Regions from separate parts of the Bacillus sp. TL12 genome, predicted to be linked through region 3. Evidence: predicted binding sites of a transcription regulator. Region 3 holds the regulator's gene; each other region holds the start of a gene.

Region 1 (11,277 bases), on a different contig from region 3:
AGTATTTATATGCTTAAAAACTAATTCTCGTGAAAAAACACTTTCTTTGCCGATTCCTCACTTCTTTTGTCATCCATGCAGGGAAGAGACTTTCTACACCGAAATCATTCAACAGGATATATATAGGAGGGATTTACCTTGGAATATAAAACGCCCGTTATTGCGAAGAAGTTAGGTGTTAGCCCAAAGGCAGTGGTTCGGATTGCACAACAATTGAATCTCAATATAGAAAAAAATAAATACGGCCATTTTATTTTCACTCAAGAGGACTTAGATAAAATGTTAGAATATCATCGTACTCAAATCGAACAAACTTCACCACTAGCTACAGAATCATCAATTGATTTCGAAAAATTTGTTACACAATTAAATACAATTACACACCGTTTAAATCATATAGAAGAAAAAATGCAAGATAAAGCAGATGACGTCGTCAATTATCAATTGCTACAACATCGCAGAGAAATGGAAGAAATGATGAATAGAATTCAACAATTAGAGGCTGCTCTTGAAAAAGAAGAACCACTTTACATCACACCTGATATCAAAACTGATATCGCACCAACTTATGAACGAAAAGAAAAACCAAAACGTCGCAAAATGATTTTAAGTATATTTGGATTTTAGTTCTTTTTCAAACGTTGGTTCGCGCATGATACTTGACTCCCCCTAGTCACTTATCATGCGCTTTTTTATGTAATCCAATTGAGGTGACAAACGAAAAACCTTCCAATCATTGGAATTTTACTTTATAACAAAAAGGATGTCTCATTACAAGACATCCTTTTTGTTACGATAACATCATATCCATATCTTCTGCTGCAGTTGTAATAAGTTTTAAACCAAATGTTTCTTGTAATACATTAAGCACACCAGGTGAAATAAATTCAGGTGCCTTTGGACCGATACGAATATCTTGAATTCCAAGGCTAAATAGTCCAAGTAAAATTGCTACCGCTTTTTGTTCAAACCAAGATAAAACAATTCTAACTGGTAATTCATTCACTTCACATTGAAAAGCATCAGCTAAAGCCGCTGCTATTTTTATTGTAGCGATAGAATTATTACATTGTCCTAGATCAATGTAACGTGGGATTTCCGTACCTGGTACCACACCATATTCCACATCATTAAAACGGAATTTCCCGCATGAAGTTGTTAAGATAACCGTTTCTTGTGGAAGTGACGTTGCTAATTCACGATAGTACTCGCCGCCTTTACCTGGAGCATCACAACCTGCGATGACAAAAAAGCGCTTAATTTTCCCTTCTCTTACCGCCTGGATAATTTCTGGTGCTAATGATAATACTGTATTGTGATGAAAACCTGTTACGAGCTGTTCATCCGACTCCATATGTACTTCTGGAAGCTCTAGTGCTTTTTTGATCAATGGCGCAAAATCTTCATTTTCAATTTTTTGTACACCCTCAAGGCCTGCAATATCATACGAAAAGAAGCGATCTGAATATGAACCTTTAATTGGCATCACACAGTTCGTTGTAGCTAAAATTGCGCCGGTAAATTTTTCAAAGAGACGTCTCTGATCATACCATGCTTTACCAATATTTCCTTTTAAATGTTTATATTTTTTCAGCTGTGGATATCCATGTGCTGGCAACATTTCCGAATGCGTATAAATATTAATTCCTTTTCCTTCTGTTTGCTTCAATAATTCCTCTAATGCAAATAAATTATGGCCCGTAACAACAATTGCCTTACCTTCTACACGGTTTTGTGTAATTTGAACAGGTTCTGGAATACCAAAATGATTCGTATGTGCCTCATCTAACAACTCCATCACCCGTAAAGCTGATTTTCCAACTTTCATAGCCATATCAATATGCTCTTGTTCATTAAAGTTAGAATTCGTTAATGTCATATATAACGCTTCATGAGTTGTAGCATCTACAAATGAGTCCGTGTACCCAAGCTGGGCAGCATGGGTACGGTAAGCAGCAATTCCTTTTAATCCAAATACAATTGTATCTTGTAAACTTGCAATTGTTTCATTTTTCCCGCAAACGCCAATTACTTTACATCCGCCCGTTGGCGTTTGTTCACATTGATAGCAAAACATATCCCCCACCCTTTCCTAATCAATCATTACAACTAAATCGTAATATACATGAAGAAAAAAGGATGTGATATCAATCACAATAATTTATAAAAATTTGTGACACATCATCTTGTTAACATAATATTTTTACTGTTTTCTTTTATTAACGCCTGAGCATGAGCATTCCCTTGAATAACATCTCGAAATTCTTTTAAAGAATACAAATGTGTTAATCCTTTCCGAGCATGAATCCGAACAGGTACCCCTTGCAATGTATCATGAAAAGGAAACGGGTCATCAATAGGCTCAATTGGAAAACCAAGTGTAAGTAAATACATATACATTCTTTTTGTAACAACAGCAATATACCACTCAGCTCTCATTTCTAAGGCATGTATAAATAAAATAGCTGTTAACCTTTTGAAATGTCCTCTCCCGCGCGACGTTTTCACAATACTTAATTTCCCTATTTCATAAACATTTTTTAGGCCTTTCACCAGCTCATTTTCAGAAAACGGATAGAAAAACTCAGAATTAGAATGTTCAGGTGTTGTATATCGAATACACTCTACTGTACCGATTGCATGCCCACCTTCTATTAATAAAAATCGTGATGGATTTAAATTACGTTCTACAAACATTAAATCTCTCTCTTCACAAAAATCTCCCCACAGTTGCTCGAACCAAAAATGTTCTTCCTTTGTTTGAACACGCTGGAACATATTTCCCCGCCTCTCCCATCGCCGCTCTATTTTTGATAACGCTTTCACCTTCTATCATATAAGAACAAACCTTCGTATGCAACCTAAAAATATTCCCTTCATCATACATTCTATAAAATAAAACGATCTCCTATTCCGGTTGTGAATTTATGTGAAATTTTTACAATAACAAAACATACTTTACATTCATTAGAAACACCCGAATGTTACACTATCTTTATTCATACAGTGTATGTCTCACACTTCATATAAAGTACACAAAAAAAAATCCTTTCCACAGAAGAGGATTTCTTTTCATGTTCCAATATTTTTTAACCACTTTTCAAAAATTTGCACAAGACCGTGTTTTCCAGCTAATTTCTCTTCTCCTTGCTTCGTTTTATATGGATATAATTGCAAAAAGACTCCGCAACCAGCTTCTATTTTCTTCCCATGCATATGACTGCCTGGGTATACACAAATCACTTCATGGATTGCCCTTCGGTGAAAAATACGTTTTCCATCTTGTTCTTCCACATACTTAATGGACCAATATTTGTACATTTGCTCTGTTGCTTTTGTATTACCAACAGGCTGAAAAATATTAAACATTGGACTATATTTCACTTCAATAATAATAGACGATTGGTACTCATAACGTTTCCCTTGCTTCACATAACAATCTAGACGAATGTCTGGCTTTTTCGTATCTTCTCCATTATAAAAATGACTGCCTTTACTAAGTGCAATGAGCGGATGCGTTTCAATAAGATCATTAAACGCTACATGGATTTGGATGTTTTCCCGATTTAAAACAATTGTCGTGCCGTCTTGTAAACCATCCAAGTAAAAATAGGTTTGAATTTGTTCACGCAGTGGAATTTCATCTTTAAATTCTAACTGTTGCAATAGAGAAATGACGATAAAAAATGCATAATATTCATACACTAAAAACGTGGGTTTATAAACAAATAATAAAGCTGGAGATTGTTGATTATAACGTGGTAGAAACTCTAAATGATATAATAGTTGCCTGTGTGTAACAGGTAAAGCATGCATAGTTATATTTGTTTTTTCAGAAACTCCTCTCCAGAATGAAGAATTCAACAAATTCCGAAAGTACAGTACAGCTTGATGTACAATATGATTTAAAATTTTATACTCTTGTATTTTCACGGACGCTTTCCGTAAGTCTGCCTCTTTCAGCAAATGAATATTCCGATATTTTTGCTTCTCCCTGTCTGTTACAGATCCGTTTCTTTCAATAGTTTTCATAATTGTTTTCACAGATTGATATTCCTCTTTTTTTGTATGCGTTGCTCGTTCTAATATTTCAATTGTCTTTTGTAAGAAAGTCTGCGCTTCAAGCAAATATTGATAAAACTGTTTCGTTGTAAATTTCAGAAAAGCATTCTCCAAACTATCTATTTGTTCTATAAATCTACGGTTATAATGCTTAGCATAAGGCTTTTTCTCGCTCATTATCACACTTTTCATCGTCGCTTTTCGTTCCCTTATTTCCCACTGATAACTATGCACATACCTTGTGTTTTCTTCAATTTTTTTATACAGTTGTTTTATTTTTTTCATTTTCTGTGGCAGCATTCGAAGTAGCATTAAATAAGAAGAATCTTCAATATCAATTAGTGTTGAGAATGTCTTTTTATAATAACCACGGTCTAACATAATTTCATTCAAAATTGATTTCACATAATTTTGAATCGTTTCGAATTGATCATCAACAAAATTTTTTGGAACAATTTGAAACGCTCCATAATATACGCCTTCTTCCACTTGCACCTCAAAGTGATACAAACCGCAGCGCCAAGGATAAAAAAAATCTGTTTTTCCATGTTCATATAATACTACTTTTTGTTTTTTTTCATGCAATTCATATTGCCATTCTTTCTTGTCTTTTTTCCCTTCATACACTTTATTCCATATAAAAGTGACACGAAGCGGCTTTTGGCAATGTAACATCAAGCGTAATGCTTTTAATTCTTGCACTTTATAAACACAATGCGCCATTGTTATCGAGTGTTTACAAAGGCGATTCAAAAATACAAAGTCTCCCTTCCCTTCGGTTCCAATAATTAATTTTAATACAAACGGGAGCTTATCTTTTGTGTCTACAATTTCCGTCTCATGTTGCTCCTCATTTGGCATACCCATACAACTCCAATTCCCGTCGTTTTTCTTTTATATAGGTTAGAGAATGTTCGAATGCAGAAACGCAATTCGCAAGTGGTGATTGCAACAATGCTACTAGCGATAGTCCTTTCTTTTCATCTTCACGAAGAAGGGGACCAATTGTCATTTCCGTACCACGTAATTTTGTTAAAACACGCTGTTTTACTTGTAAATCAAAACCTTCTTCTCGGCTAATCATATAAGACTGATTATCTTTTCGAGGGATATTTTGCAAATACGTTGCAATCGCAGCGGCACATCGAAAAGAAACACCTTTCGATGCGTCATGTGATGATATTAAGCCATGTAATTTGTCTAGTAGTTCTAATTCTTCTTCAGAAAACACATCCATCATCTCTTTATTTCGTAACCAATTCATACGAAATTCTCCTGTTGTAACTTGCAATGGCGGGATTTGTATCCTTTGATTTTGCTGCATATCGATTTCACAGAATGGAATTTTTTGAAGTGTAATGAGGTTTGCTCGATCTAATAAGCGATCCGATAATTCTTTCGTTGTTTCATCAAAATTCACAGTTCCGATAAAAATAATATTTTCACCAATTTCAATTTTTGATGGAACTATATTTTCTATCTCATTTCCTTCCTCATATAAAGAAAGGATACGATTTTTCTTTTCTAATTGAAGAATGGATAAGAATGGTGTAAACCAATGTTCAATATGTGACATATTCATTTCATCAAATACAATCATATAAAGTTGATTCGGATTTTCATATGCTTTTAATAATGTTCGAACTAACTTCGTTTCACTCTCGATATATGTTCCATTTGGATGCAGATAGCCTAGTATATCGTGTGGCTCTTGATAAGATGGAGAAATTGGAATCCATAATAATTCTTCCCCATATGTTAACCCTAATGCTTCGGCATACGCCTGCACAAATCGTGATTTTCCGATTCCCGGAATACCAGCAAGAATTGTTAACAGATTTGTTTTTACGCTAATATGAAAATTAAAAATATCCGTAGCATCTAAATACAATCCTTTATTATTGATTACATCCTGTACATACTGTATAAATGTAGATTCACGTTCATTCCATTCTTGGTCTTCTTTTTGTACTTTTATATCTACTACTTCCACTCTTTTTCCTTCTTCTATGATTTTCTTTAGAAGCTGATCATACATATTTTCTCGTACAAAATACAACTGATCATCTGCTTTCACTTCTATATACTGGTTCCAATCATTAATTTCAATGTACTTACATTCTTTTTTTTGTTCACAATATGCAATTGAACTAATGGATGCTTTTAATGATAAATTTCCATATAATCTACCTTCATACCATAACAACTCGGGTACTTCGAAATCGTGTGGAAATTTAGGAATAAGGAACGATAAATATCCATTTCCCAGTTTTCGCTCTAAAGATTCTCTATTTTTATATCCTGCTAACCTTGGTGATGGAACGATCCTATATGCATCCGCAATCTCCCGCTCTTCTGTACATATTAATTCAACATACAAGTTGCCCCTTTCATAATAAAGGCGAAACAATACTAATTGTTTTTCTAACTTTTTTTTCTTCAAGTCCGCAAAGGTTCTCTCATTTTTTTTGTTTGCATATAGCCCTTCAAACAAATATGTTTCGCCTTCAAATTGCGATTTCAAGATTGGAGGGATTTGTGAAAGACATTGTACCGAAAACGTATCTTTTTTCTTCTCCTCACCTTCAACAAACTTCCCAAGAAATCTCATGTGGTACATCCGTTTTATAAAACTTGAATGGAGAGCTTTATGTAACTTCAATACGACTCACCTTCTTTTTTTTCCATGCTGTTCTTATTGTATGAACTGTAAGGGTAAACTAGAAATAAAAAAACCTGACGGAATACGTCAGGTTACCAAAAGTAAAACTTATATTAATGAGAAGGAAAAGCCTTTTTCTCCTGCATAATCGCATTGTTAGCAATTTTCATTTTAGCAAGTACATATCGTAATTTATCCTCGGCATTTTCATCTTTATTATGCTGCAGACTTGCTAAAGTCTCCACAGAACCAGCCAAATTTTCAATTGCTCCACGTAGTTCGGGATGATGATTAAAAAATGATTCTTGCACTAATACTTTTCGCAAATCACTTGCCAATTCCATAATTCTTAACAGTTGTTCTTTTTCTTCCATTCTCATCCCTCCTAAAACATCTTATATATTAGATATTCTGTGAATAAAATAAAATTCCTTGTATACAAAGAAAAAAAGTCCTTCAGGAGGACTTTTTACATTTTGATAGTACCTGTTGCAAGCATATAAAGTGACACTGCTGCTGCAATTACAATTACAGCCATAACATATTTCTCCATACCTGAAAAACAGCGATTGCCTTTTTCTTTTCGAGCAAACATATAAACAATAAGTCCAATCCCATATACGATTGAGACAAGTAATAAGTTTTTCAAGCCTGCTGCATAAATCAACCATACAGAATATAATGAGGCAATTGAAGCAAGTATTCCATTCTTCAACCTCGTATGTTTCAGTTCCTTCGTTACAACTAATTTCAACTGATACAGTGCTGATAATAGGTACGGAAGTAAAATAGATGTAGACGCGATAAAATACATGATTTGATACGTTGATTCCGAAAACAAAACAATTATAAATAACACTTGTGCGACACCATTTGAAATCCATAATGCAGCATGTGGTGTCTGTTTTTTATTTGTCTTCTTAAAGACTTTCGGAAATACACCATCTTTCCCTGCCACGTGAGAAATTTCAGAAACGAGCAAGAACCAGCCAATTAATGTCCCAACAAGTGAAGCAACTAATCCAATATTAATTGCAAATGCGCCCCAAGGTCCAACAACATGTTCTAATACATGTCCCATTGAAGGCGTTTCTAACATGGAGAGTTCTTGCCTTGTCATAGCCCCCATGGAAAGGACCGAGATTAAAATATAAATCGACATAACTAAAATTAATCCAACAACTGTTGCTTTCCCAACATCACGACTATTTTTTGCTCTACCCGATAACACGACTGCTCCTTCCACACCGATAAATACCCAAAGTGTAACAAGCATCGTATTCTTCACTTGACCAAGGACAGAAGAAATAGAAACGGTTCCCTCTCCCCAAAAATCATGTGTAAATGTATCCCAACGAAATGCTGTAACCATAACTACAATAAATAATAAAATTGGAACTAATTTTCCAATTGTTGCAACAAAGTTCATAATAGATGCTTCACGAATTCCAATTAAAATAAGGAAGTGAAGTGTCCATAATAAAAGAGATGCACCAACGATGGATGCAACGTTGTTTCCTCCCTTAAAAATAGGAAAAAAATATCCAAGTGTACTAAACAATAACATGATCGTAGCTACGTTTCCTAAAATTCCTGCAAGCCAGTATCCCCATGCACTGTTAAACCCGATATATTCACCGAACCCTGCGCGTGCATAACTATAAATTCCACCTTCAAGCTCTGGCTTTTGTCTTGCTAACGTTTGGTATACAAGCGCAAGGGGAATCATTCCCATCGCTGTAATACACCATCCAATTATTGTTGCGCCACTATTTGCACCTACTGCTAAATCATGTGGTAAACTAAAAACACCACCGCCAACCATTGTTCCTACTACTAATGCGATTAATGGAAAAAATCCTAATTTCTTTTCTATCGGTACCACCCCATCTGTCATTCTAGGTGTTATGTTATCCGTTCAACTATTAAAGTCACCTTTTTCTCTAATAGACGTTTCTATTATATTTTTTCAGGAAAACATTACTTATTCTAAAAGAAAATGAACAAAAAGGGAATACTTTTTTGAAAAAATGTATAAGTATGCACAAAAAACCGTTCATTTTATTATGAACGGTCAATTATCAGTCATTAATTTGTATATTTTTTGTAAATATTAATGAATCAATCTCTCTTTTTCCAAAAATTCCCTCGCTACTTTTTCTGCACTTTTACCATTTACATTAACTTCATAATTCATTTTTCTCATATCTTCATCTGATATTTTTCCAGCAAGTTTATTTAATGTCTTTTCAAGTTCAGGATATTTATCAAGCGTTTCTTCTCTTAATAAAGGAGCTCCTTGGTAAGGTGGGAATAGCGCTTTATCATCTTCTAATACTTGTAGTCCATATTGTTCAAGCTCACTGTCAGTAGAATAAGCATCAATGACAGTAACATCTCCAGATTCTATTGCACTATAACGTAACTTTGGTTCCATTGTTTTAACATTTGTAAACTGGAAGTTATATAACTTTTGCATCCCTTTATACCCATCTTCCCGATCTGCAAATTCTAACGTAAATCCAGCTTTTACATTTGCTGCAACATTTCGTAAATCTGAGACTGTTTTCACATTATACTGCTCTGCAACGTTCTTCGGCATTGCAAGTGCATATGTATTGTTATATTCCATCGGCTTAAGCATCACCATATGATATTTCTTTTCCATCCCCTGGCGTGCTTGTTCATATACTTCTTGACGATTTGTACTTTTTGGATCTTCTTTTACAAAAGTAGATAAAGCAGTCCCCGAAAATTCAGGATATATATCAATTTCTCCTGATTTTAAAGCTTCAAAAACAAACGCTGTTTTTCCAAGTCCTGGTTTCAATTCTACATCTAAATCCGTATCTTGCTCGATTAACTGCTTATACATTTGAATTAAAATTTCTGGTTCAGATCCAAGCTTTCCAGCAATCACAATATCTTTCTTTTGCGTATTCCAAAGAAATGGTGCAACTATAACTACAGCGATAATACATATTGCCAATATAATTCGCTTAGGAGAGCGTCTCGTGCTCTCAAACATTCGAAGTACTCCATCAAAGAATAAAGCTAACAACGCGGCTGGTACAGCTCCTAAAACGATAAGAGCATGGTCATTTCGATCTATACCGAGTAAAATAAGCTTTCCAAGCCCTCCAGCTCCTATTAAAGCAGCTAATGTAGCTGTTCCAACAATTAGTACCATTGCTGTACGAATTCCAGCCATTATAATTGGTAACGCTAGCGGTAGTTCTACTCTCCATAATCTTCTAAAACTATTCATTCCCATCGCTCTTGCTGCTTCAATAAGCGATGCGTCTAACTTACGAATGCCCGTATATGTATTTCGTAAAATGGGTAATAGTGCGTATACAACTAGTGCGATAATTGCTGGAACCTTTCCAATGCCAACGAGCGGGATTAAAAGCCCAAGTAAAGCTAATGAAGGAATTGTTTGCATAATAGCAGAGGTGCCTATAATAAACTCAGCAATGCGCTCTCTTCTCGTTAACCAAATACCGAGCGGGACGGCAATCATCACCGCAAAAAATAAAGAAATAAGTGAAATTTGCAAATGCTCAATCAGCGCATGAAGTAATTCCAACTTTCGTTCTTGGAACGTTTGTAATAATATGGACACGATTTACCCCCTCTCCTTCATTTGTCTAGCCAAATACGCCACAATATGACGGCTCGTTAATGTCCCTACATATTGCCCCTCTCTTTCAATCGGGATTGCCTCTTCTGCTTCCAAACGTATCAATGCTTCTTGTAGTGAATCATGTAGGGAGAGAGATAAGGCATCATTGTCTACTTGTCTATCACTCGCTAGAGGCAATACATCTTCAATACTCTTCCCTTCGTACCAAGGGCGAACACGATTTCCAATAAATTCTTCCACAAAATCATTTACTGGGTTATGTATGATTCCTTCCGGTGTATCTAATTGAACAATTTTTCCTTTTCTCATCACACAAATACGATCACCAAGTGTTAACGCTTCTTGCATATCATGTGTCACAAATACAATTGTTTTTTGAATTTTTTTCTGTAATTTTACAATATCCTTTTGCAACTGCTCTCGGCTTAATGGATCTAGTGCACTGAATGGTTCATCCATCAGAACGATTTTTGGGTTGGCAGCCAATGCTCGTACAACTCCCACACGCTGCTTTTGTCCACCAGATAATTCATCAGGCATACGATTTCGATACACATCCGGATCTAATCCAACCATATCAAGTAACTCATCCACACGCTCCCGAACTTTTTCTTTACTCCATTTCCTCATTTCAGGTACAATCGCAATATTTTCAGCAATTGTCATATGCGGAAACAATGCGATTTGTTGCAGAACGTACCCAATATCCCAACGTAGTTCATGGATATTGTAATCTTGAATGTCTTTGCCGTCGATAAAAATTGAACCTTCTGTCGTTTCAATTAAACGATTAATCATTTTCATCGTTGTTGTTTTTCCACAACCACTCGGACCGATGAGAACGAAAAATTCTCCTTTTTTAATCTCTAAATGTAATGAATCTACTGCTTTCGTACCATCTTCATAT
Region 2 (11,277 bases), on a different contig from region 3:
TAAAGAGAAAAAAGAAATAAAGGCTGATGAACGAGTCATCAGCCTTTTTATTTTAAAAGATATTAAACACAGCGTTAAGTTGAAGTAAGCTAATGATTGCTAAGAAGATTAAGCTATATTTCATTGCTGTTTTAAATAGAGCAGATTCTTTACCAACTAGTCCAACTGCTGCACACGCAACTGCTACGGATTGTGGTGAAACCATTTTTGCCATTGTACCGCCGACTACGTTTAATGCAACAAGTGTAGATGGCACGATGTCTAATTGGTCGGCTGTTACTGCTTGAAGTGGTGCGAATAATGAACCGCTTGATACTACTGAGCCAGTTAAGAATACGCCGATCCAACCTAAGATTGGAGATAAGATTGGGAAAGCATCACCTGTAGATGATAAAGCTAGTCCAAGAGTAGAAGACATACCAGAATAGTTTGTTACATATGCTAATGCAATTACACTACAAATTGTATAAATTGGAGTTTTTAGTTCTTTTAATGTTTCAATAGTTAATTCTTTAATCATTTGACCTTTTGCACGATATACAAGTAGGGATACGATAATTGCTAATACAATTGCAGTAGTTGTAGATGAAAATACATCTAGTTTGAAGATTGCTGCAAATGGTGTATCTGCATTTACAATTGGTGCTGTTTTAATAACATGGTTGTGTAAACCAGGAACTTGAATATTCCATACTAAGCTTCCTAATGCACCATCTGAAGCGAATAAACCTTTAATTGCTTTTAGATTGAAAATTGTTACGAATGCAGTTAAGAAAGCAAATGGTGACCAAGCATATAAAATTTGTTTCATTGTGTAACTATGTTTTTCAACTTTTCCAGAGCTAGATTGATCTGAAGATTTTGGTTGCCATACACGTAAGAATAAAGCTAATGCAACCATGCTGACAACAGCTGCGAAAATATCAGTTAATTCAGCACCAAGGAAGTATGTTACAACAAATTGTGTAATAGCAAAAGAACCACCACTTACAAGGATACCTTGCCAAGTCTCTTTAATACCTTTAAGACCATCTACCATTGCAACAAGTAAGAATGGTAATACAAAACTAATGAAAGGTAATAATGTTACAGTTTGACGACCAACAGTTAATGCATCGATTTGTGTTAATTGAGCAGGTACTGTAACAGGAATACCCATTGCCCCCATTGCACCACCAGCAATATTTGCAACTAAACAAATACCTGCTGCTTTTAATGGATCAAATCCCATACCTACAAGTAATGCGGCTGTAATTGCAACTGGTACACCAAAACCAGCTGCACCTTCTAAGAAAGCACCGAATGAATAGGCAATTAATAAGACTTGAAGACGACGGTCGCTTGTAATACTGGAAATGCTGTCACGAATAACGTTAAATTGCTCAGTTTTTACTGTTAATTTGTAAAGAAAAATGGCTGCAATAACGATTGTACAAATTGGATAAAAACCAGCTGCTACTCCAAATACAGCGGATGATACTGCCATAGTTGCAGGCATTTTGTAAACAAATATGGAAAGAATGATTGCTAAAATTACGCTGTAAAGCCCTGATAAATATCCTTTGATCTTAAATACTGTTAAACAAAGGACAAAGAATAAGATTGGAAGAGCAGCGACAAGTGCTGATAACCAAATGTTGTTTAATGGATCATAAATTTGTGTCCAAGTACTCATAATAATGACAACTCCTATCTATAATATGTGAAGATATTCACATTATTTGTGAAATGATTCACAATCAACTTACATTGCTAAGTATATCCCTGCTCAACACTATTGTCAACGTGAAAAAGTATAATTATTTCATAATAGTGTTAACTGTAAAAATTCCGCTACATTTTGTTCATAAACTGGACAAAAAGAAGAATCGTGTACAGAAAGTACACGATTCCTATATAAGAAACAAATTCATTCTATTTAGGTGGGAGAGAGGATCCGGCTAGAACATTTTCCCGTCACTACCAAGTTAAAATAGAGAAAAAAATGTAGGTTCTCGTTGTCTTCATAGTAGCGATTTATAAACTGTCCATATACTCAACCATATTTTCGTATGTCATTGGTCCTACATGTTTAAAGTGAATGATGCCTTTTTCATCAAGAATGAAGGAGGTAGGGATGCTCATGATTTGATATGTTGCATTTGCTTGTCCTTGTATATCGAATAGAACGGGAAAAGTATATTTGTTTTCTTGAAGAAATTGTTTTACATGATCTGGACTTTTTTCACTAGCAGTTGCATTTATAGCGATAACCTCAATACCTTTTCCCTTCATATCTATATAGAATTTTTCCATGTCCGGCATTTCTATTTTACACGGACCGCACCAACTGGCCCAAAAATTTAATAATACTTTTTTTCCTTTATAATCTGTGAGATGTACTTCTTTTCCATCGACTGTTTGTAAGAGGAAATTAGGAGCGACATTACCAAGCTCTGTTCCAATTGTGATATTTTCTGTTTGGGATTTTTGTTCTTCTTTATCTTTTAATAGAAAGTTTTGGATAATTGTATAACCAAGTGCAATACTAATGAAGCATATTATTAGCCATTTTTTAATAATAATTCCCCCCTTTACCAAAATTTCACTCCTCCCATCGTAACAAAGTGATTTTTATAGGTCAAATCATTAAAAAAGATTACAGTGATATATCATGTAAGAACAATATCTTACAATATTATTACGAGAGGATTATGGGGGGCGAAATATAACAAAAAGGTTGATAAATCAACATTTAGAAGCAAAGTATTCCTATCTGTATGTTTTGCTTTTTCACTAAACGATGTAGTATAATATTCAAAATCAACAGGATTTTTTGCCCTTAATTGTATGTTGATAAAAGGAGGAAATAATTTTTTTATTTTAGGTTGATAAAGTTGTGTCGTAACAGGAAATATAAAAACAAATATATAAAGATAAATAAAGAGAAAATAAAAATGAAAAAATGAGGGGAACTTTATGAATCAAAATCAATTTGATTGTCGTATTTCAGAAGAGGATGTACAAATGCTACGAGCGTTAGCTCACCCACTTCGTCTTCGCCTAGTAATGGAGCTGATGGGGCGTGGAACTTGTAACGTAACACAATTGCAGGGAGTATTAGAAATTCCGCAATCAACTGTTTCACAGCATTTAACGAAATTAAAGCAAAATAAAGTTGTTCGTTTTGAAAGACGTGGCTTAGAAGTATATTATCAAGTGCATAATGAGAAAGTAAGTGAAGTTGTAAAAACATTATTTTCGTAAAATTTGAATATTATGGAAAAATCCGTGTAGAAATACACGGATTTTTTAATGGAATAGAGTTTTGAAAATATGGAAAGCTAGGAGGTGTAATGAATAGAAGGAGGAATAAATAATGGATGTAAAGCGTGTAAAACAAATTTTGTCGTCTTCAAGCAGAATTGATGTTACGTATCAAGGTGTACCAGTATGGATTGAAAGCTGTGATGAGGGAAGTGGAGTTGCGAATGTACATGATGTGAAAACACCACATGAAACAGTGCAAGTGGATGTTACAGCGTTAGAAGAGAAATAAAAGAGAGTCTCTCACATTACGAGAGACTCTCTTGTTATTGATTTAATTATTCCATCATACGTGCAATTTTCTTAGAGAACATAAGGAGTACTAGACCAAGTACAATTACGATAATACCAATACTTGCGAATACCTCCAGATATCCTAAAGATTGTGTGAAAGCAGCTAGTGCACCAGCTAAATAGTTCGCCATACCAGAACCTGCTAACCATACTCCCATTAATAGAGATGCTAATTTTACAGGAGCAATTGCACTTACCATTGATAGACCGATCGGTGATAAGAATAATTCACCAATTGTATGGAACATATATGTGAAGACGATGAATAATAAGTTTGCTTTCGTAGCAATATTTGCTTCGTCGCTGCCAGTTTTCAGAACAGCTAATGTTAAAACAAGGTAACCAATCCCTAGTAAAATCATACCAAACGCCATCTTTGTTGGAACTTTTAAATCGCCACGCTTTGATTTTGCTAGTTTCAACCATAACATAGATACAAATGGTGCGAATAGTACGATAAATGCTGGGTTAACAGATTGGAACCAAGATGTTGGAACTTCCCATCCGAAAATTGTGCGATCCACAAATGTGTTTGTGTAAAGTGTTAAAGAACTACCAGCTTGTTCGAATCCTGCCCAGAAGAAGACAACAAAGCAAGTTAAAATAACAATTGCCATAGTACGATTTTTTTCCTGTTTTGTTAAAGGTTTCTTTTCCACTACTACATTTTGATCTTTTGATTTCTTACCTACAATCGTTGTTCCTGCCTTGCCAAGGTAACGAGGAGCTAGTAGGTTAAAGAAAATCTGTCCGATAATCATACCGATACAAGCTGCAAGGAACCCGTATTTATAACCCATAACCATAACGCCATCAACGCTTGTTTTAAAGAAATCTTCTGCTAGGAAACCACAAATAAGTGGTGCAAAGAAAGCTCCTACGTTGATACCCATGTAAAAGATTGTGAAAGCACTGTCACGACGCGAATCATTTTCGCCATACAGTTCACCTAAAAGTGTAGAAATATTTGGTTTAAAGAATCCATTACCAATAACTAAGAGTGTTAATCCTAAAAAGAGTCCAGTTTTTGTATTCATTGAAAATAGTACAAAGTTACCAAGTGCCATGATAATACCGCCAAGAGTAATTGCATGACGTCTTGTAATAAAGTGGTCAGTTAACCATCCACCAATAATCGGTGTGAAATATACTAAAGCTGTGAAAATTCCGTATAATTGCACTGCGAAAGCCTTATCAAATCCAAGTCCTCCACTTACAACAGTTGTTGTTAAATAAAGAACTAAAAGGCCACGCATTCCGTAGTAACTAAATCTTTCCCACATCTCTGTTAAGAACAACAAATATAATCCAGGTGGATGTTTTTTTGGTGATTGTTGCCCTCCAGCTTTTTCTACTTTTAAAGCTGCATCCATATTGTTTCCCCCTAATCCTGTATAACGGATATTTATGTAATCATTTTAATTTACAAAATATTTAGAAGTCAATAGAATTATATGAGAATAGCAAGGAAATTTCTTAAATAATCTATTGAGTGTTTATATGTTACTGTATTTTACCCTGAAAAATTAATAATAAGCGTTTTCAAATGTAGTATTTGAATTTCAAAAGAAACTAAAATAATGATAAATCAGAAAATTTAGATTATAAAAATTTTTCTGGTATATAGAAAATATATTTTATTTACTTTTATAATATAACATATAGGGAATAAAAATACAAAATGAAATAATGTGACACTTTCGTGAAGGTGAAATAAAAACAGCTTCCGAAAGGGAAGCTGTTTTAGAAAAGTATTATTTTGTAAAACGTTTTTCAATGTCATCTAGCATTAAGTTCGCCGCCATTACGCCGCCAGCTGTATTCCAAATTACATCGTCAACTTGATATACTTTGTTGTTTTTTGTAGCATTTAAGTTCTTGAATAAAGGATCATTGATATATTCTTTCTCAAGTTCAGATCCTTTTTTCTCATTTCCTTGATTGTAAGTGAAGTAGAAGATGATATCGCCATCCATTGCAGGAATGCGTTCTTTAGATACGTTACGCTCTGCAAAGTCATTTTTGTTTTGATCACCAGGACGTTTGAAACCAAGTTCTTTTAAAATAACCCCAGAGAATGTATCTCCGTGATAAATACGAACATCACCAGGCATAAAGCGTACCATAGAAATTTCTTGATTCACTTTATCTCCAAGTTTTCCTTTTAAGTCTTTGATACGTTTGTCGTAATCAGCTAATACCCTTTGACCTTCTTTTTCTTTATTTACTGCTTTTGCATAAAGTTTAAAGTTATCTTTCCATTCACCGCGTAATGTTTCTGAGAAAACAGTAGGAGCAATGCCATTTAATTGCTCGTATATTTTTTCGTGACGCAGTTTGTTACCAATGATTAAGTCAGGTTTTAAAGAAGCAATTGCTTCTACATTGGGTTGAAGCTCAGTACCGACAGTTTTTACATCTTTCAGTTTATCCTTCGTATGTGGATACCATGGATTACCGGTAGGTGATTCAGCAGCACCGACTGGTGTTACACCAAGGGTAAGTAAAGCTTCTGTTCCTTCATTTGTTAAAATAACAACACGCTTTGGATTAGCAGGAACTTCCGTTTTACCCATTGCATGTTCTACAGAAATCATTTCTTTCTTTTCTTCTTTTTTAGGCTCCGCTTTGTTATCAGATTTCCCACATGCCCCTAATAGAAGTGAAAATGATAACACGAATACAAATAATACAAATGATTTTTGTTTGATGAAATTCATTATGTATCCCCCTATATATTGAGAATAATTTTCAATATCGAAATTGATATTACAGTTTTAAAAATGTAATGTCAATAGTAATAATTGACATTAATAATTATTATCATTGACAACGTAAATTAAGTTGCAATACACTAACAACGTATCATTATACATTGAAGGAGAAACGCTGCATGTTATTAAAAACAAATCAGGCAAGATGGGTTGGATTATTTGTTGGAATCATTGCAGTTATTGCTTGTATTTGGGGAAGTATTATTTTTGGATATACAAATACAAGTGGGAAATTAGCGTTGGATGCTTTTTTCCATTTTGATGGTTCGAATGAACATATTATTATTCAAAATGTACGTTTACCACGTGCGCTTATTGCTGCTAGTGTCGGTGCTAGTTTAGCCATCGCTGGTTGCTTTATGCAAACTTTAACAAAAAATCCGCTTGCTGCCCCAGATTTTATCGGATTAAACTCAGGTGCTGCCTTTTTCATTGTTGTAGCCATTGTTGTTTTTTCGATTTCATCTTTGTCAGCGTTTACGTGGATTGCTTTTTTAGGCGCAGCAGTTGCTGCAGCACTTGTATTTGCTTCTAGCTCTTTAGGAAAAGAAGGGACAACTCCTCTCAAATTAACCTTGGCAGGGGTAGCAATTAGTGCTTTATTCTCATCCTTAACACAAGGTCTGCTCGTATTAAACGAGCAAGCATTAGAAGAAGTACTATTTTGGTTAGCAGGTTCTGTTCAAGGAAGAAAGTTAGAAATACTGCAATCTGTATTCCCTTATTTATTAATAGGGTGGATAGCATCTCTTATGATGGCAGGAAAAGTAAATACATTAATGATGGGAGAAGATGTTGCGAAAGGGTTGGGGCAACGAACTGTTTGGATGAAATCACTAGTGTTACTCATTATTGTATTACTGTCAGGTGGCTCGGTTGCGGTTGCTGGTCCAATTGGATTTGTGGGGATTATTATACCTCATTTTGCAAGAGCACTTGTTGGTGTAGATCATCGCTGGAGGGTACCGTATAGCGGGTTGTTAGGTGCTATATTATTACTTCTTGCAGATATTGGAGCGAGATACGTGATCATGCCACAAGAAGTACCAGTAGGGGTTATGACAGCATTTATTGGTGCACCATTCTTTATTTATATTGCACGTAAGAGAGGGCTTAGCAAATGAAGAAGTATATTCCGTTTCGTGTAGGAAAAGACGGCCTCTCGTTTTTAATGTATAAACGAGCTTTTTTCGTCTTGTTAGGTTTATTCGTTGTTTTAATAGGATTATTCTTTGCAAGCGCGGGTATAGGAGAGATGAAAGTTGCTCCATATGATGTATGGCAAGCAATTACCGGAAACGGTGATGCGATGTCTAATATGGTTGTAAATAAGTTCCGTATGCCGCGTATTTTAATTGCAATTCTTGTCGGAATAGCTCTTGCTGTAGCTGGATGTATTTTACAAGGGCTCGTTCGCAATCCGCTTGCTTCTCCTGATATTATTGGGATTACAGGTGGTGCAAGTGTTGCAGTTGTACTATTTCTAGCTATATTTAGTGATAAAAACAATGCATTAACAGTAAGCATTCATTATATGCCGTTGGCGGCCTTTATTGGGGCAACCATCGTTGCCTTTTTTGTTTATTTATTTGCATGGAGAAATGATGGATTATCGGCGATTAGTCTTGTTCTAATTGGTGTTGGGTTTTGGGCACTAACGAAAGCTGCGACAACATTATTTATGTTGTTAGCACCAATCTATCAAGCGAGTCAAGCAAATGTGTGGATTACTGGTACTGTTTATGGGTCTTCTTGGCAAAACGTAGGGGTGTTAGCACCTTGGGTCCTTATTCTAACAGTGGTTGCATTTATAGCAGCGAGACATTTAAATGCCCAAGAACTTGGTGATGATATTGCTGTAGGACTTGGTATTGGTTTAACGAAATCAAGATTTTTCCTCTTGCTTCTTAGTACAGCATTAATTGGTGGAGCGGTTGCTTTTGCAGGTGGAATTGGATTTGTTGGTTTAATGGCACCGCATATTTCAAGAAGGTTAGTTGGTTCTTTATATGGTGCATTACTTCCAGTTGCTGCTGTTGTTGGGGCAATTTTAGTACTTGCTGCTGATTTGATTGGACGCACAGTCTTTGCTCCGCTTGAAGTTCCAGCAGGTGTATTTACATCAGCAATCGGTGCTCCGTATTTTATTTATTTACTTTATAAAAGTCGAAATTCATAAAGGTAAAGAAGTACATAGACGATTCCTTGTCTACTAAGAAAACGGAGTAAAGGGAGATGAACATGCAAAAAGCATTAGAGACTAAAACGTTAACATTGTCTTATGGTGAAACAATTATTATCAATGAGTTAAATCTAGAGATTCCAAAAGGAAAAATTTCGATTTTTATCGGCTCTAACGGCTGCGGAAAATCAACTTTATTACGTTCGCTTGCTCGTTTACTAAAACCAACATCAGGTGATATTTTACTAGAGGATAAAGCAATTCAAAATATGCAAACGAAGCAAATCGCTCGGCAAATGGCAATTTTACCGCAAGGTCCTCAAGCTCCAGAAGGGCTAACTGTGCTTCAGCTTGTAAAACAAGGGCGTTATCCATATCAAACATGGCTTAAACAATGGTCAGAAAAAGATGAGGAAATGGTACAAAAGGCGCTTGCAGCAACAGGTATGACTGAATTTGCTGAGCGTGATGTTCACGCACTTTCAGGTGGACAACGTCAGCGTGCTTGGATTGCGATGACGCTTGCACAAGATACGGATATTATTTTGTTAGATGAGCCAACAACATATTTAGATATGACACATCAAATTGAAGTACTTGATTTGTTATTCGAATTAAATGAAACTGAACAAAGAACAATCGTTATGGTACTGCATGATTTAAACTTAGCTTGCCGCTATGCAGACAATATTGTAGCCATTCAAGATAAACAAATTTATGCGCAAGGTAAGCCAGAAGAAATTATTGACTGCAAGCTAGTTCGTGACGTATTCCGCATGGAGTGTCAAATTACGACAGATCCGTTATTTGGAACACCGCTATGCATTCCGCAGGGAAGAGGAAGATGTTTACTTCCGCAAGTAGCGCAAGTAGTGAAATGAAAAAAGCGATGAAATTTCATCGCTTTTTTATTTTTTACAAGAAAATAAGAGAAAGAGGGGAATACGCAATCTCCTCGTATATTCTTCTTCATTTTGGAAATGTCGCCGCTTTGGTGTTGCTTCTCGTAAGTCTGTAATTGTAAAACCAGCTTGTTGTAAGAGAATGAAGTATTGTTCAGTAGTACGATGATATTTGATTACTTCTTGATCGATCCACGGTTCTACACGTTTCCCGCTTTTAAAATAATCGTCAATGAGCCAATTTGTACGTGTACTACCAGATTGTAAGCTCTCATAAGAAGAAGTAATAACGGGATGTTGCACACTAAAGGTGAAAGTGCCATCTGTTTTTAAGGTTTGATAGATGTTTTGAAAAATAATATCGAGATCATCAATATAGTGAAGAGCGAGTCTAGATGTAACGAGATCAAAAGTAGAAGAAGGGTACGTATAGTCTTTGAGGTTCATGAAATGGACAGTGCCATTTACGTTTTTTAGTTGTTGTACAGCTTCTGTATACATAAGGTGAGAGCCTTCAATACCTGTGTAAGAAAGACATCCTTTTTGCAATAATTCCACACCAAATTTAGCATCACCGCATCCTAAGTCAAGAATGTTCTTCCCTTTCATATCCCCGATGAGCTGCAATAAGGTAGGTTTTTCAATTGCTTCATTTGGATTATCATTTCGATATCTGCGCTTCATATACTGTTCAAAAAAAGAATCATTATTATACACTTCAGATTCTGTAAATGCCATTTTCTCAGCTCCAAAAAATATTTTCTCTATTCTATCAAAGTTTAAAAGCAAAGGATAGCTTTCTGTCGTTTTATCATATATAATTTAGAGTTGTAAGCGTTTTCTTCGAACTATTTTTCTATAATAAATTTCGAAAACGTGTTAAGCTAGTAGAGGGATTATTAGCATTATTAAGACAATAATTCGCTTACATGAACGATAGGGAGGCTTCACGATGTCTAGTAAAACACTTGCAAACTTTTTAGAAGAAAATTTAGAGGATTTAAAAGCAAAGGGGCTTTATAACGTAATCGATCCGCTAGAAAGTCCGAATGGACCAATCATTACAATTGGCGGAAAAGAATATATTAACTTATCTTCAAATAACTATCTTGGTTTAGCAACAGACAATCGCCTGCAAGAAGCAGCAATTGGGGCAATTCATAAGTATGGCGTTGGTGCAGGAGCGGTTCGTACAATTAACGGTACTCTTGATTTGCACATCAAATTAGAAGAAACAATTGCAAAGTTCAAACATACAGAAGCAGCGATTGCATATCAATCAGGATTTAACTGTAATATGGCAGCGATTTCAGCTGTTATGGATAAAAATGATGCAATTCTTTCTGATGAATTAAACCATGCGTCTATTATTGACGGTAGTCGTTTATCAAAAGCAAAAATTATTGTGTATAAACATTCTGATATGGAAGACTTACGCAAAAAAGCAAAAGAGGCCAAGGAATCCGGTCTTTACAATAAATTGATGGTTATTACAGATGGCGTCTTCTCAATGGATGGTGATGTTGCGAAACTACCAGAAATTGTTGAAATTGCAGAAGAGTTAGATTTAATGACATATGTAGATGATGCACATGGTTCAGGTGTACTTGGAAAAGGTGCAGGTACTGTAAAACATTTCGGTCTTTCTGATAAAGTAGATTTCCAAATTGGTACATTATCAAAAGCGATTGGGGTAGTTGGCGGATATGTAGCAGGAAAACAAAACTTAATTGATTGGTTAAAAGTTCGTTCACGTCCATTCTTATTCTCCACAGCGCTAACACCGGCAGATGCAGCAGCTTGTATGAGATCGATTGAA
Region 3 (11,277 bases):
TTTTACCGAATGAGAAATTAAAAATAAGCTTGTTCCATACAGGTGATGACACAAGGAAAATTGTGTTAGAACCAAGTGGTGAACGTTATATTAGATTATGTGAGGAGCTATTACAAGATGAAAGTACTAGCAATTGATACTTCAAATTACGTAATGGGTGTTTCTCTTATGGATGGAAATACTGTTACCGGAGAAATCATTACGAATTTAACCAAAAATCATTCTGTGCGCCTTATGCCTGCAGTAGAACAACTTCTAAAGGAATGTAATGTAAAGCCGAAAGAGTTAGATAAAATCGTTGTAGCGGCTGGTCCTGGATCTTATACAGGGGTTCGAATTGGTGTGACGGTTGCAAAAACATTAGCTTGGTCATTGCAAATACCGATTGTCGGTGTGTCTAGCTTAGAAGTAGTGGCGGCGAACGGAGCTAATTTTCAAGGTGTTATTTGTCCATTGTTTGATGGACGTCGCGGACAAATTTATACGGGCCTGTATACATATAAAGAAGAGCAGTTATCTTCTATAGAAGATGATCGAATCGTTCTTATTGTGGATTGGTTACAGATGTTAAAAGATAAGGGACAACCTGTTTTATTTATCGGAAATGACGTAGCTCAACATAAAGAAACGATTGTAGAATATTTAGGGAACCAAGCTGTGTTTGCTTCTTGTACAAAGAACAACCCAAGACCAAGTGAGCTTGCATTTTTAGGATTACAAAAAGAGGAGCAAAGTGTGCATACATTTGTTCCAAGCTACCTCCGTTTAGCAGAAGCAGAAACAAAATGGCTAGAAAGTCAGAAACAATAGGGGTTATCATAATGGGTATTGCATTTAGAAAGATGACGACTGATGACATTCCTCAAATTGTAGCTATTGAGGAAGCGTCTTTCCCAACGCCTTGGACTGCTGATGCATTTTATCGTGAATTAACGACGAATGAGTATGCACATTATGTTGTCGTAGAAAAAGATGATGTGGTAATCGGATACTGTGGATTGTGGATAATTATTGATGAATCACATATTACGAACATAGCCATTTTGCCAGAATACCGCGGTCAAAAACTAGGAGATGCCTTGATGAAAGAAATAATGAATCAAGCAAGGGAAATGGGAGCGAAAACAATGACACTTGAAGTTCGTGTGTCAAATGAAGTAGCGAAACAGTTATACCGAAAATATGGATTCCAAAATGGTGGGATTCGGAAACGATACTATACAGACAATTATGAAGATGGTCTTGTAATGTGGGTGAATATATAATGGAAAAAAATACGATTATAATTGGTATTGAAACGAGCTGTGACGAAACAGCTGTAGCAGTTGTGAAAAATGGAAAAGAAATAGTGGCAAACGTTGTCGCTTCGCAAATTGAAAGCCATAAGCGTTTTGGCGGGGTGGTACCAGAAATTGCATCGCGTCATCATGTAGAACAAATTACAGTTGTACTAGAAGAAGCGTTAAAACAAGCGAACATTACATTTGAAGATATTGATGCAATTGCTGTGACGGAAGGACCGGGTTTAGTAGGAGCACTTTTAATTGGTGTAAATGCAGCGAAAGCAATTGCATTTGCACATAATATTCCTCTTGTTGGCGTTCATCATATAGCTGGGCATATTTACGCGAATCGTTTAGTGAAAGAACTACAATTCCCATTATTATCACTTGTTGTGTCTGGAGGACATACAGAGCTTGTGTATATGAAGGAACATGGTTCATTTGAAGTGATTGGTGAAACGAGAGATGATGCAGCAGGAGAAGCATATGATAAGGTTGCACGTACATTATCGATGCCTTATCCAGGGGGGCCTCATATTGATCGTCTTGCCCATGAAGGAAAGCCGACAATTGATTTACCTCGTGCATGGCTAGAGCCGGATTCGTATGACTTCAGCTTTAGTGGATTGAAATCAGCAGTTATCAACACTGTGCATAACGCAAAACAACGTGGTGAAGAAATTGCGCCAGAAGATTTAGCAGCTAGCTTCCAAGCGAGCGTAATAGATGTACTTGTGACGAAAGCAGCGCGTGCAGCAGAAGCGTATGATGTAAAACAAGTATTGCTTGCTGGTGGTGTTGCAGCAAACAAAGGACTTCGTGCACGTTTAGAGGAAGAGTTTGCAAAAAAAGAAGAAATTGAGCTTATTATTCCACCGTTATCCTTGTGCACAGATAATGCAGCGATGATTGCAGCAGCGGGCACAATTGCATATGAACAAGGAAAACGTGCAACATTGGCTTTAAATGCAAATCCAGGATTAGATATTGAAGCATAGTTATACACATAATTAACCACAACCTGTGGATAAAACCCATATTATCTGTTGATAATATGGGTTTTATTGTGAGTATTAAATGTGTATAACTTTTTTCTGGTTTGTTGATAATGTGGAAAAGTTATTTTTGTGTTTATATAATAAAGGTGGATATGTGTATAAGGTTGTGGATAATAGTGTTGAGGTCAGACCTTTGACTATTTGTATTGAAAAATAAACAAGGTAGTTGAATGGCTTTCAACTACCTTGTTTTCGACCTATGAATATATAGGGATTATACGTGTAATTCTTCCCATTCAGCCATAAACTTCTCTAATTGTTCTTGTTTTGTTTGCTTTGCTGTTGTAATTTCACTAGCTCTTTCATAATCAGCGTATACTTCAGGAAGGCATAGTTCCTCTTCTAATTTTGCAATTTCCTCTTCCAACGTTACAATGTTTTGTTCGATTTCTTCAATTTTTCGGGCACGCTGACGCTCCTGTTTTTTACGCTCTTTTTCTTCAAGATAATTTAATTTCTCTTGAGCAATAGTTTTTTGGACTGGTGCATCTTCTTCTTGTTTTTCAAACTCAGCACGTTCAATCATTTCATTTTTCTTTTCAATATAGTAGTCATAATCACCTAAATATTCTTGTGCACCAGCTGTCGATAACTCAACAACTGTAGTTGTGACACGGTTAATAAAATAGCGATCATGCGAAACGAATAAAAGAGTTCCTGGATAATCAATTAAGGCATTCTCTAGAATTTCCTTACTATTTAAATCAAGGTGGTTTGTTGGCTCATCGAGAATGAGTAGGTTTGATTTTTGCATCATTAATTTCGCTAGAGCTAATCGAGCTTTTTGACCACCACTTAGAGAAGATACAGGCTTTAATACATCATCCCCTGTGAATAAAAAGTTACCGAGTATCGTACGAATTTCTTTTTCCGGCTCTAGCGGATAATCATCCCATAATTCATTTAAAACACGCTTAGATGATGTTAAGTTTGCTTGTTCTTGATCATAATATCCAATAGATACATTTGAACCGAAAGAAACTTCACCGCTTAGTGTGTTTAATTTATTCACAATTGATTTTAATAATGTAGATTTTCCAATACCATTTGGACCGACTAATGCAACGCTATCACCACGGGTTAAGCGCATGTTTACATGTTCAATGATTGGTTCTTTGTCATATCCGATAGAAACATCTTTTACTTGTAATACGTCGTTTCCGCTTTGTTTTTCGATATCAAAGTGGAAGGATGCAGATTTAGAGTCACCTAATGGCCGAGTTAGTAATTCCATTCTGTCTAACTGCTTTTGACGACTTTGTGCACGTTTTGTTGTAGACGCACGGGCAATATTTTTTTGGACGAAGTCTTCAAGTTTCGCAATTTCCTCTTGTTGTTTCTCATAACGTTTCATTTCTTGCTCATATAGTGCAGCTTTTAAATCTAAATATTTACTGTAGTTACCAACATATCGTCTGCTTTCTTTATTAGAAATTTCATATACTTGTGTAACAAGTTTATCTAAAAAGTAGCGATCGTGGGACACGATTAAAATAGCGCCAGGATAGCCTTGTAAATATTGTTCAAGCCATGTTAATGTATCAATATCTAAGTGGTTTGTTGGCTCGTCCAAGATGAGTAAGTCTGGTTTTGTAAGCAGTAACTTCCCAAGAGCAAGTCTTGTTTTCTGTCCGCCACTTAACGTAGAAATTGTTGTTTGGTGTGTTTCCACTGGAAAACCAAGTCCACTTAAAATGGAGCGAATATCTGCTTCATATTGGTAACCGCCTTGATCTTTGTAGTCTAACTGTAGTTGATCATAATCAGCGAGTAATTTCTCGTACGTAGCAGTATTTGAAAAGTTCTCTTCCTGCCCCATTTCGTGCTCTAGCCTTCGAAGTTTCTTTTCCATTTGTTGCAGGTGAGAAAAGACAGTAAGCATTTCATCCCAAATTGTTAAGGTTGTTTCTAAGCCAGTATTTTGGGCTAAATATCCGATAGAGACATCCTTTGGTTTTATAATTTCTCCGCCATCGTGAGATAGTTCACCAGCAATTATTTTTAATAATGTAGATTTTCCAGCACCATTTCGACCAACTAGTGCAATACGATCTCTTGTTTGAACTTCCAATTTAATGTTTGCAAGAATTGTTTCAGCACCGTATAATTTTGAAAGCCCATTCACTTGTAATAAAATCAATGTTTTCACCTCAAATAATTTCTTAACTTTGCCATGTTTATATTTCTCAATCATACTAAAAATAGTGTATAGTTTAAAATAAAGAGAGAAGTCTTCTCTCTATTATACAAGGAAAGTCATAAGTGCTAAACTTATGTATTTGTTTTAAATCTGTGAACAAAGATAGGAAGAGAGGAGAGGTTACATGGATCAGCAAAAGATTCCACAGGCCACTGCCAAACGATTGCCTCTATACTATCGATTTATCCAAAACTTATCTCTTTCTGGTAAGCAACGTGTTTCATCGGCAGAATTGAGTGAAGCTGTAAAGGTAGACTCAGCAACAATTCGGAGAGATTTTTCATATTTTGGAGCGTTAGGGAAAAAGGGCTATGGATATAATGTAAATTATTTATTATCGTTCTTTCGAGAAACGCTTGATCAAGATGATATAACACGTGTAGCACTTATTGGAGTGGGTAATTTAGGGACCGCTTTCTTACATTATAATTTCACTAAAAATAATAATACAAAGATTGAAATGGCATTTGATGTTAATGAAGAGAAAGTTGGAAAAGAAATCGGAGGAATTCCTGTATATCATTTGGATGAATTAGAAGATCGTTTAACAAATGAGATACAAGTGGCAATATTAACAGTACCTGCTACCGTTGCACAAGCTGTAGCAGATCGATTGGCTGAAACAAATGTACACGGAATTTTAAATTTTACACCGGCGCGATTAAATGTGTCAGAAAATATAAGAATTCATCATATTGATTTAGCTGTAGAATTACAAACACTCGTTTATTTTTTGAAAAATTATCCACAATAAAACGCAGAGGAAATCCCTCTGCGTTTTATTGTTGCTTTTTCTTTGTAAATTTGACTAAGATAAGTCGAAGTGCCAAATTAAAATCAATTGTTGCCATAGCAGCAAACAGCAGTGTCCCAAAGTTCCAAATTGTATCTGTAACGTTCGTAATTGCGAAACGTGTGAAGACACATCCAAGAAGGAAATACAGTGCTGCCATGAACAATGGTGAGTTCCTCATATTTAAAATCCTCCGATAAATCCTTGCATTTTTTCTGCTTGTTTAATCATTTCTTGTATTTGTTCGTTACTTACTAGTACTTGAGTTATTGCGACTAATGTATTCATGGCAACGTGAGCCATAATAGGAACGATGATTCGTTTTGTTTTCACATATAGAAAAGCGAAAACAAGTCCCATGGAAGTGTATACTAACAAGTGTGTAAAATCAAAGTGAATTGCTGCGAAAACAAGCGAACTAATAATTGCCGCGATAAAGAAATTAAATCTTTTATAGAGAGTTCCAAATAAAATTTTTCTAAAGACAATCTCTTCTAAAATAGGGCCAATGATTGATATAACAATAAGAAACCATGGAGTAGCTCTTGCTATTTCCATCAAATCTTGTGTGTTTTGAGAACCAGGATTAATCCCTAATAATCGCATTTCAATATTAGCTGCAAGTATTTGAGCAAACATAGCTAAAAAGAAACCAATAAAAATCCAGCCGATTGTCGCAGGAACACTAGCTCGCTTCGTATCTAAATGTCTATCGCGAATATCGGTTCTAAGTAGCCAAAGTATAATACATAATGCAATGAAAAAGCTGATGATTGACCAGTGACCAGCCATGATTTGCATTTTTTGCTCTCGTGAAACTGCCATATTATCATATAGCCCTGTTTTGAAAAGGAGCCATATTCCAACAATTCCCGATAGTTGCATCAGAATATATGTAACTATAATCCACCAATATTGTTTTTTCAAATGGGTTAACCATCCTTTCTAACTCTAGTTTATGAGATAAGGCGAGATAACATGTAAACATCCCGCTGTGGGATACGTAATAACCGTTTGGATTATGATTTTTTTGTAAATCTTTATTTGAAAATGAAATAGATAACAGGAAAAAGCAGTGCCTATAGAGAAAATAACTTATGGCATCTTTCATATTGTAACATACGATAAGTGGAAAAGCCGATTCATATATCGCGTGCCTTCTTAATAATGGTTATAAGGGAGAATTATTTTTTAGAAAGGCGTATAGAAAAAGTTTATCTAGTAATTTGCGAAAAAATTATGATTTTTTTACTTGCAAAAGAAAATTAGATTATTTATTATTATAAGTGTGTTAGCACTCGTGGTCTTTGAGTGCTAATAAAGAAAATTTACATAGGAAAATGAGGAGGTTATTGTTCATGCTAAAGCCATTAGGTGATCGCGTTGTAATTGAGCTTGTTCAAGCAGAAGAAAAAACAGCAAGTGGTATTGTATTACCAGACACTGCAAAAGAAAAACCACAAGAGGGTAAAGTTATTGCAGTAGGTACTGGTCGAGTGCTTGAAAATGGTGAGCGTGTTGCTTTAGAGGTAGCAGCAGGTGATCTTATCATCTTCTCAAAATATGCAGGTACTGAAGTGAAATATGAAGGTACAGACTACTTGATTTTACGTGAAAGTGACATTTTAGCAGTTATCGGTTAATTATATACATTTTAAAAATCCAAGGGGGTCAATTATTATGGCAAAAGATATTAAATTTAGTGAAGAAGCACGTCGTTCGATGCTTCGTGGTGTCGACACTCTTGCAAACGCAGTAAAAGTAACACTTGGACCAAAAGGTCGCAACGTTGTACTTGAGAAAAAATTCGGTTCACCACTTATTACAAATGATGGTGTAACAATCGCGAAAGAAATCGAATTAGAAGATGCATTCGAAAACATGGGTGCAAAATTAGTAGCAGAAGTTGCTAGCAAAACCAATGACGTAGCTGGTGACGGAACAACAACTGCAACTGTATTAGCACAAGCTATGATTCGTGAAGGTTTAAAAAACGTAACAGCTGGTGCGAACCCAATGGGCCTTCGTAAAGGTATCGAAAAAGCTGTTGTTGCGGCAGTAGAAGAATTAAAAACGATTTCTAAACCAATCGAAGGTAAATCTTCTATCGCGCAAGTAGCTGCTATCTCTGCTGCTGACGAAGAAGTAGGTAAACTAATTGCTGAGGCAATGGAGCGCGTTGGTAACGACGGCGTTATTACTTTAGAAGAATCTAAAGGCTTCACAACAGAATTAGATGTAGTAGAAGGTATGCAATTTGATCGTGGATATGCATCTCCTTACATGATTACTGATTCTGACAAAATGGAAGCAGTCCTTGATAACCCATACATCTTAATCACTGACAAAAAGATTTCTAACATTCAAGAAATCTTACCAGTGTTAGAGCAAGTGGTACAACAAGGTAAACCACTTCTTATCATTGCAGAAGATGTAGAAGGCGAAGCGTTAGCTACATTAGTAGTAAACAAACTTCGTGGTACATTCAATGTAGTAGCTGTTAAAGCTCCTGGATTTGGTGACCGTCGTAAAGCAATGCTTGAAGATATCGCAATCTTAACTGGTGGCGAAGTAATCACTGAAGAACTAGGTCGTGACTTGAAATCTGCTACAGTTGCATCTTTAGGACGCGCTGGTAAAGTTGTTGTAACAAAAGAAAACACAACTGTAGTTGAAGGTGTAGGAAGCACTGAACAAATCGAAGCTCGCATCGGTCAAATCCGTGCGCAATTAGAAGACACTACTTCTGAATTCGATCGTGAAAAATTACAAGAGCGTCTTGCTAAACTTGCAGGCGGCGTAGCGGTAATTAAAGTAGGTGCAGCAACTGAAACTGAGTTAAAAGAACGCAAACTTCGCATTGAAGATGCACTTAACTCAACTCGTGCAGCAGTAGAAGAAGGTATTGTTGCAGGTGGCGGTACTTCACTTATGAACGTATACACTAAAGTAGCTTCTATTTCAGCTGAAGGTGACGAAGCAACAGGTATCAACATTGTACTTCGTGCATTAGAAGAGCCAGTTCGCCAAATCGCAATCAATGCTGGTCTAGAAGGATCTGTAGTTGTAGAACGTCTAAAAGGCGAAAAAGTAGGCGTTGGTTTCAACGCAGCTACTGGCGAATGGGTAAACATGCTTGAGTCTGGTATCGTAGACCCAGCAAAAGTAACTCGTTCTGCACTTCAAAACGCAGCATCTGTTGCAGCTATGTTCTTAACAACTGAAGCTGTAGTTGCTGACAAACCAGAACCAAATGCACCAGCAATGCCTGACATGGGCGGCATGGGCATGGGCGGTATGGGCGGCATGATGTAATTTCATCCGCTGGCGGAACATCCATCTCTATATAGAGGTGGATGTTTTTTTTGTTTTTTCATTTATATATCCATTTGAATTTTTCAATCTAGAAGTAAGTCGCGGTTATGAAAACAAAAGAAGATCTCCACTCGTTTTCTCTTTCTGTTTTTACGTGGCATAGCGCTAAAACAGGTACTGACCGCTTCTACTCGTGAACGGATCCTCTCTTCCATCTAAAAGGAATGGTTTTGTGTTAGTTTTTCAATCTGTATTTATATAGAAGTGGATGTATATGAAACCTCTATATTTATAGTGAAGAAAAGTTTTATTGTACAAGGAAAATAATTTCTGTAGAATTTTGTCGCTTTCTCTCTTGACCATATCGATACTTCATTGTTAGAATCTAGGAAGATAATATAAAACAATCCTTCATATATCCTCAATGATATGGTTTGAGAGTCTCTACCGGGTTACCGTAAACAACCTGACTATGAAGGCAGTGCGTCTTATATTTATAAAGAGCGGAATACTATCTTTATAAAGTCAGACCCCTGCCTTTTCTTTGTTATGAGACTGAGGGCGGAGGACTGGCTTTTTTTATTATATTGGTAATGCTTTTTGCCAAATTGGTGAAAATATTTATATACGAGAACTAACGTTGGGGTGATTATTTTGAAGAAACAGCACGATACGATTATCGTTTTAGATTTTGGGAGTCAATACAATCAGTTAATTGCACGTCGAATTCGTGAGTTCGGTGTATACAGTGAACTTCATCCACATACAATTACTGCAGAAGAAATTAAAGCAATGAATCCAAAAGGGATTATTTTCTCTGGTGGACCAAACAGTGTATATGGTGAAAATGCATTCCACTGTGATGAAAAAATCTTTGAATTAGGCTTACCGATCTTTGGTATTTGCTACGGCATGCAGCTGATGACACAACACTTTGGTGGAAAAGTAGAACGTGCAAACCATCGTGAGTACGGAAAAGCAGTTCTGAAAGTAGAGAACGAATCAAAATTATATGCAAACCTTCCAGAAGAGCAAGTTGTATGGATGAGCCATGGTGACTTAGTAACAGGTTTACCAGAAGGTTTCGTAGTAGATGCAACAAGTGAGTCTTGTCCAATTGCTGGTATGAGCAATGAAGCGCAAAAATTATACGGTGTACAGTTCCACCCAGAAGTACGTCATTCTGAGCACGGAAATGATTTAATCAAAAACTTTGTATTCGGCGTATGTGGTTGTTCTGAAGGATGGAACATGGAGAACTTTATCGAAGTAGAATTAGAAAAGATCCGTGAAACAGTTGGCGACAAAAAAGTACTATGCGCACTTAGCGGCGGTGTAGATTCTTCTGTTGTAGCAGTATTAATTCATAAAGCGATCGGTGATCAATTAACATGTATTTTCGTTGACCACGGTTTACTTCGTAAAGGTGAAGCAGAAGGCGTTATGAAAACATTTAGCGAAGGCTTCCACATGAACGTTATTAAAGTGGATGCGAAAGAACGCTTTATGAATAAATTAAAAGGCGTTGAAGATCCAGAACAAAAACGTAAAATTATCGGTAACGAATTTATTTACGTATTTGATGATGAAGCTTCTAAATTAGAAGGAATGGACTTCTTAGCACAAGGTACACTGTACACTGACATCGTTGAAAGTGGTACAGCAACTGCACAAACAATTAAGTCTCATCATAACGTTGGCGGACTTCCAGAAGATATGCAATTCAAATTAATTGAACCATTAAATACGTTATTTAAAGATGAAGTACGTGTATTAGGATCAGAACTAGGAATTCCTGATGAAATCGTATGGCGTCAACCGTTCCCAGGTCCAGGACTTGGTATTCGTGTATTAGGTGAAATTACAGAAGAGAAATTAGAAATTGTTCGTGAATCTGATGCAATTTTACGTGAAGAAATCAAAAAAGCAGGCTTAGACCGTGAAATTTGGCAATACTTCACTGCACTTCCTGGCATGCGTAGTGTAGGTGTTATGGGTGACGAGCGTACTTACGACTACACAGTAGGTATTCGTGCAGTAACATCTATCGATGGTATGACAGCTGACTGGGCACGTATCCCTTGGGACGTATTAGAGAAAATCTCTGTACGTATCGTAAACGAAGTAAAACACGTTAACCGTATCGTGTATGATGTAACGAGTAAGCCACCAGCAACAATCGAGTGGGAATAGAATAAGGTTTATTCGCTTAAAGGGAGATCCATCTATGATTTTATGCATAGATGGATCTTTTTTAATCTATTTATACGAACGAAAATATGTGTTTGTGTAAAAATGTTCGCTTTTAGATTGACATATACCTGTGTGTGAGTTAATATGAGTATGTAATTGATGCGAAAAATGAATATTACAGCCGTCGTATAATATCGGGGATATGGCCTGAAAGTTTCTACCTAGCTACCGTAAATGGCTTGACTACGAGGCGTTTGTATAAAGGTTAGGGGAAATCTACCTTTGTTTATAGAACGCTTCCATGTATACGCAATGGAGGCCTTTTTTATTTTTATAGATAAAAGAGGGTTAGGGAGGATTACGACGAGTAATCATATAACGGGGGAAACGTAGGATGAAACGTTATTTTCAGTTTGATGAACTCGGCACGAATTA

What was found. The regulator Rex, encoded in region 3, represses fermentation and respiration genes when NADH is low (regulators of the CRP and FNR family bind a similar motif). The targets are predictions, from matches to a motif close to TTGTGAAATATTTCACAA.
Region 1: the regulator Rex is predicted to act here: its motif matches at 2,140-2,157, upstream of hcp (hydroxylamine reductase).
Region 2: the regulator Rex is predicted to act here: its motif matches at 1,722-1,739, upstream of LOK41_RS15660 (lactate permease LctP family transporter).

The regions. Positions count from the first base shown of each region.
Region 1 is NZ_JAJJBY010000035.1:24,587-35,863, forward strand. It holds gene LOK41_RS23040 (chromosome segregation protein) at 139-627, shown strand; gene hcp (hydroxylamine reductase) at 791-2,077, opposite strand; gene LOK41_RS23050 (hypothetical protein) at 2,182-2,778, opposite strand; gene LOK41_RS23055 (hypothetical protein) at 3,073-4,923, opposite strand; gene LOK41_RS23060 (AAA family ATPase) at 4,913-6,724, opposite strand; gene LOK41_RS23065 (LemA domain protein) at 6,838-7,098, opposite strand; gene arcD (arginine-ornithine antiporter) at 7,194-8,621, opposite strand; gene LOK41_RS23075 (ABC transporter permease/substrate-binding protein) at 8,838-10,349, opposite strand; gene LOK41_RS23080 (ABC transporter ATP-binding protein) at 10,353-11,277, opposite strand, start outside.
Region 2 is NZ_JAJJBY010000015.1:61,262-72,538, forward strand. It holds gene LOK41_RS15655 (VOC family protein) at 1-20, shown strand, start outside; gene LOK41_RS15660 (lactate permease LctP family transporter) at 53-1,675, opposite strand; gene LOK41_RS15665 (redoxin domain-containing protein) at 2,017-2,580, opposite strand; gene LOK41_RS15670 (ArsR/SmtB family transcription factor) at 2,959-3,246, shown strand; gene LOK41_RS15675 (acid-soluble spore protein H) at 3,359-3,538, shown strand; gene LOK41_RS15680 (peptide MFS transporter) at 3,585-4,973, opposite strand; gene LOK41_RS15685 (ABC transporter substrate-binding protein) at 5,355-6,320, opposite strand; gene LOK41_RS15690 (FecCD family ABC transporter permease) at 6,494-7,498, shown strand; gene LOK41_RS15695 (FecCD family ABC transporter permease) at 7,495-8,553, shown strand; gene LOK41_RS15700 (ABC transporter ATP-binding protein) at 8,610-9,437, shown strand; gene LOK41_RS15705 (class I SAM-dependent DNA methyltransferase) at 9,465-10,196, opposite strand; gene LOK41_RS15710 (glycine C-acetyltransferase) at 10,411-11,277, shown strand, end outside.
Region 3 is NZ_JAJJBY010000051.1:526-11,802, forward strand. It holds gene tsaE (tRNA (adenosine(37)-N6)-threonylcarbamoyltransferase complex ATPase subunit type 1 TsaE) at 1-137, shown strand, start outside; gene tsaB (tRNA (adenosine(37)-N6)-threonylcarbamoyltransferase complex dimerization subunit type 1 TsaB) at 118-810, shown strand; gene rimI (ribosomal protein S18-alanine N-acetyltransferase) at 822-1,265, shown strand; gene tsaD (tRNA (adenosine(37)-N6)-threonylcarbamoyltransferase complex transferase subunit TsaD) at 1,265-2,281, shown strand; gene LOK41_RS25295 (ABC transporter ATP-binding protein) at 2,556-4,481, opposite strand; gene LOK41_RS25300 (redox-sensing transcriptional repressor Rex) at 4,666-5,295, shown strand; gene LOK41_RS25305 (YdiK family protein) at 5,321-5,515, opposite strand; gene LOK41_RS25310 (CPBP family intramembrane glutamic endopeptidase) at 5,518-6,261, opposite strand; gene groES (co-chaperone GroES) at 6,693-6,977, shown strand; gene groL (chaperonin GroEL) at 7,015-8,649, shown strand; purine riboswitch at 9,041-9,142, shown strand; gene guaA (glutamine-hydrolyzing GMP synthase) at 9,304-10,842, shown strand; purine riboswitch at 11,007-11,108, shown strand; gene LOK41_RS25330 (NCS2 family permease) at 11,237-11,277, shown strand, end outside.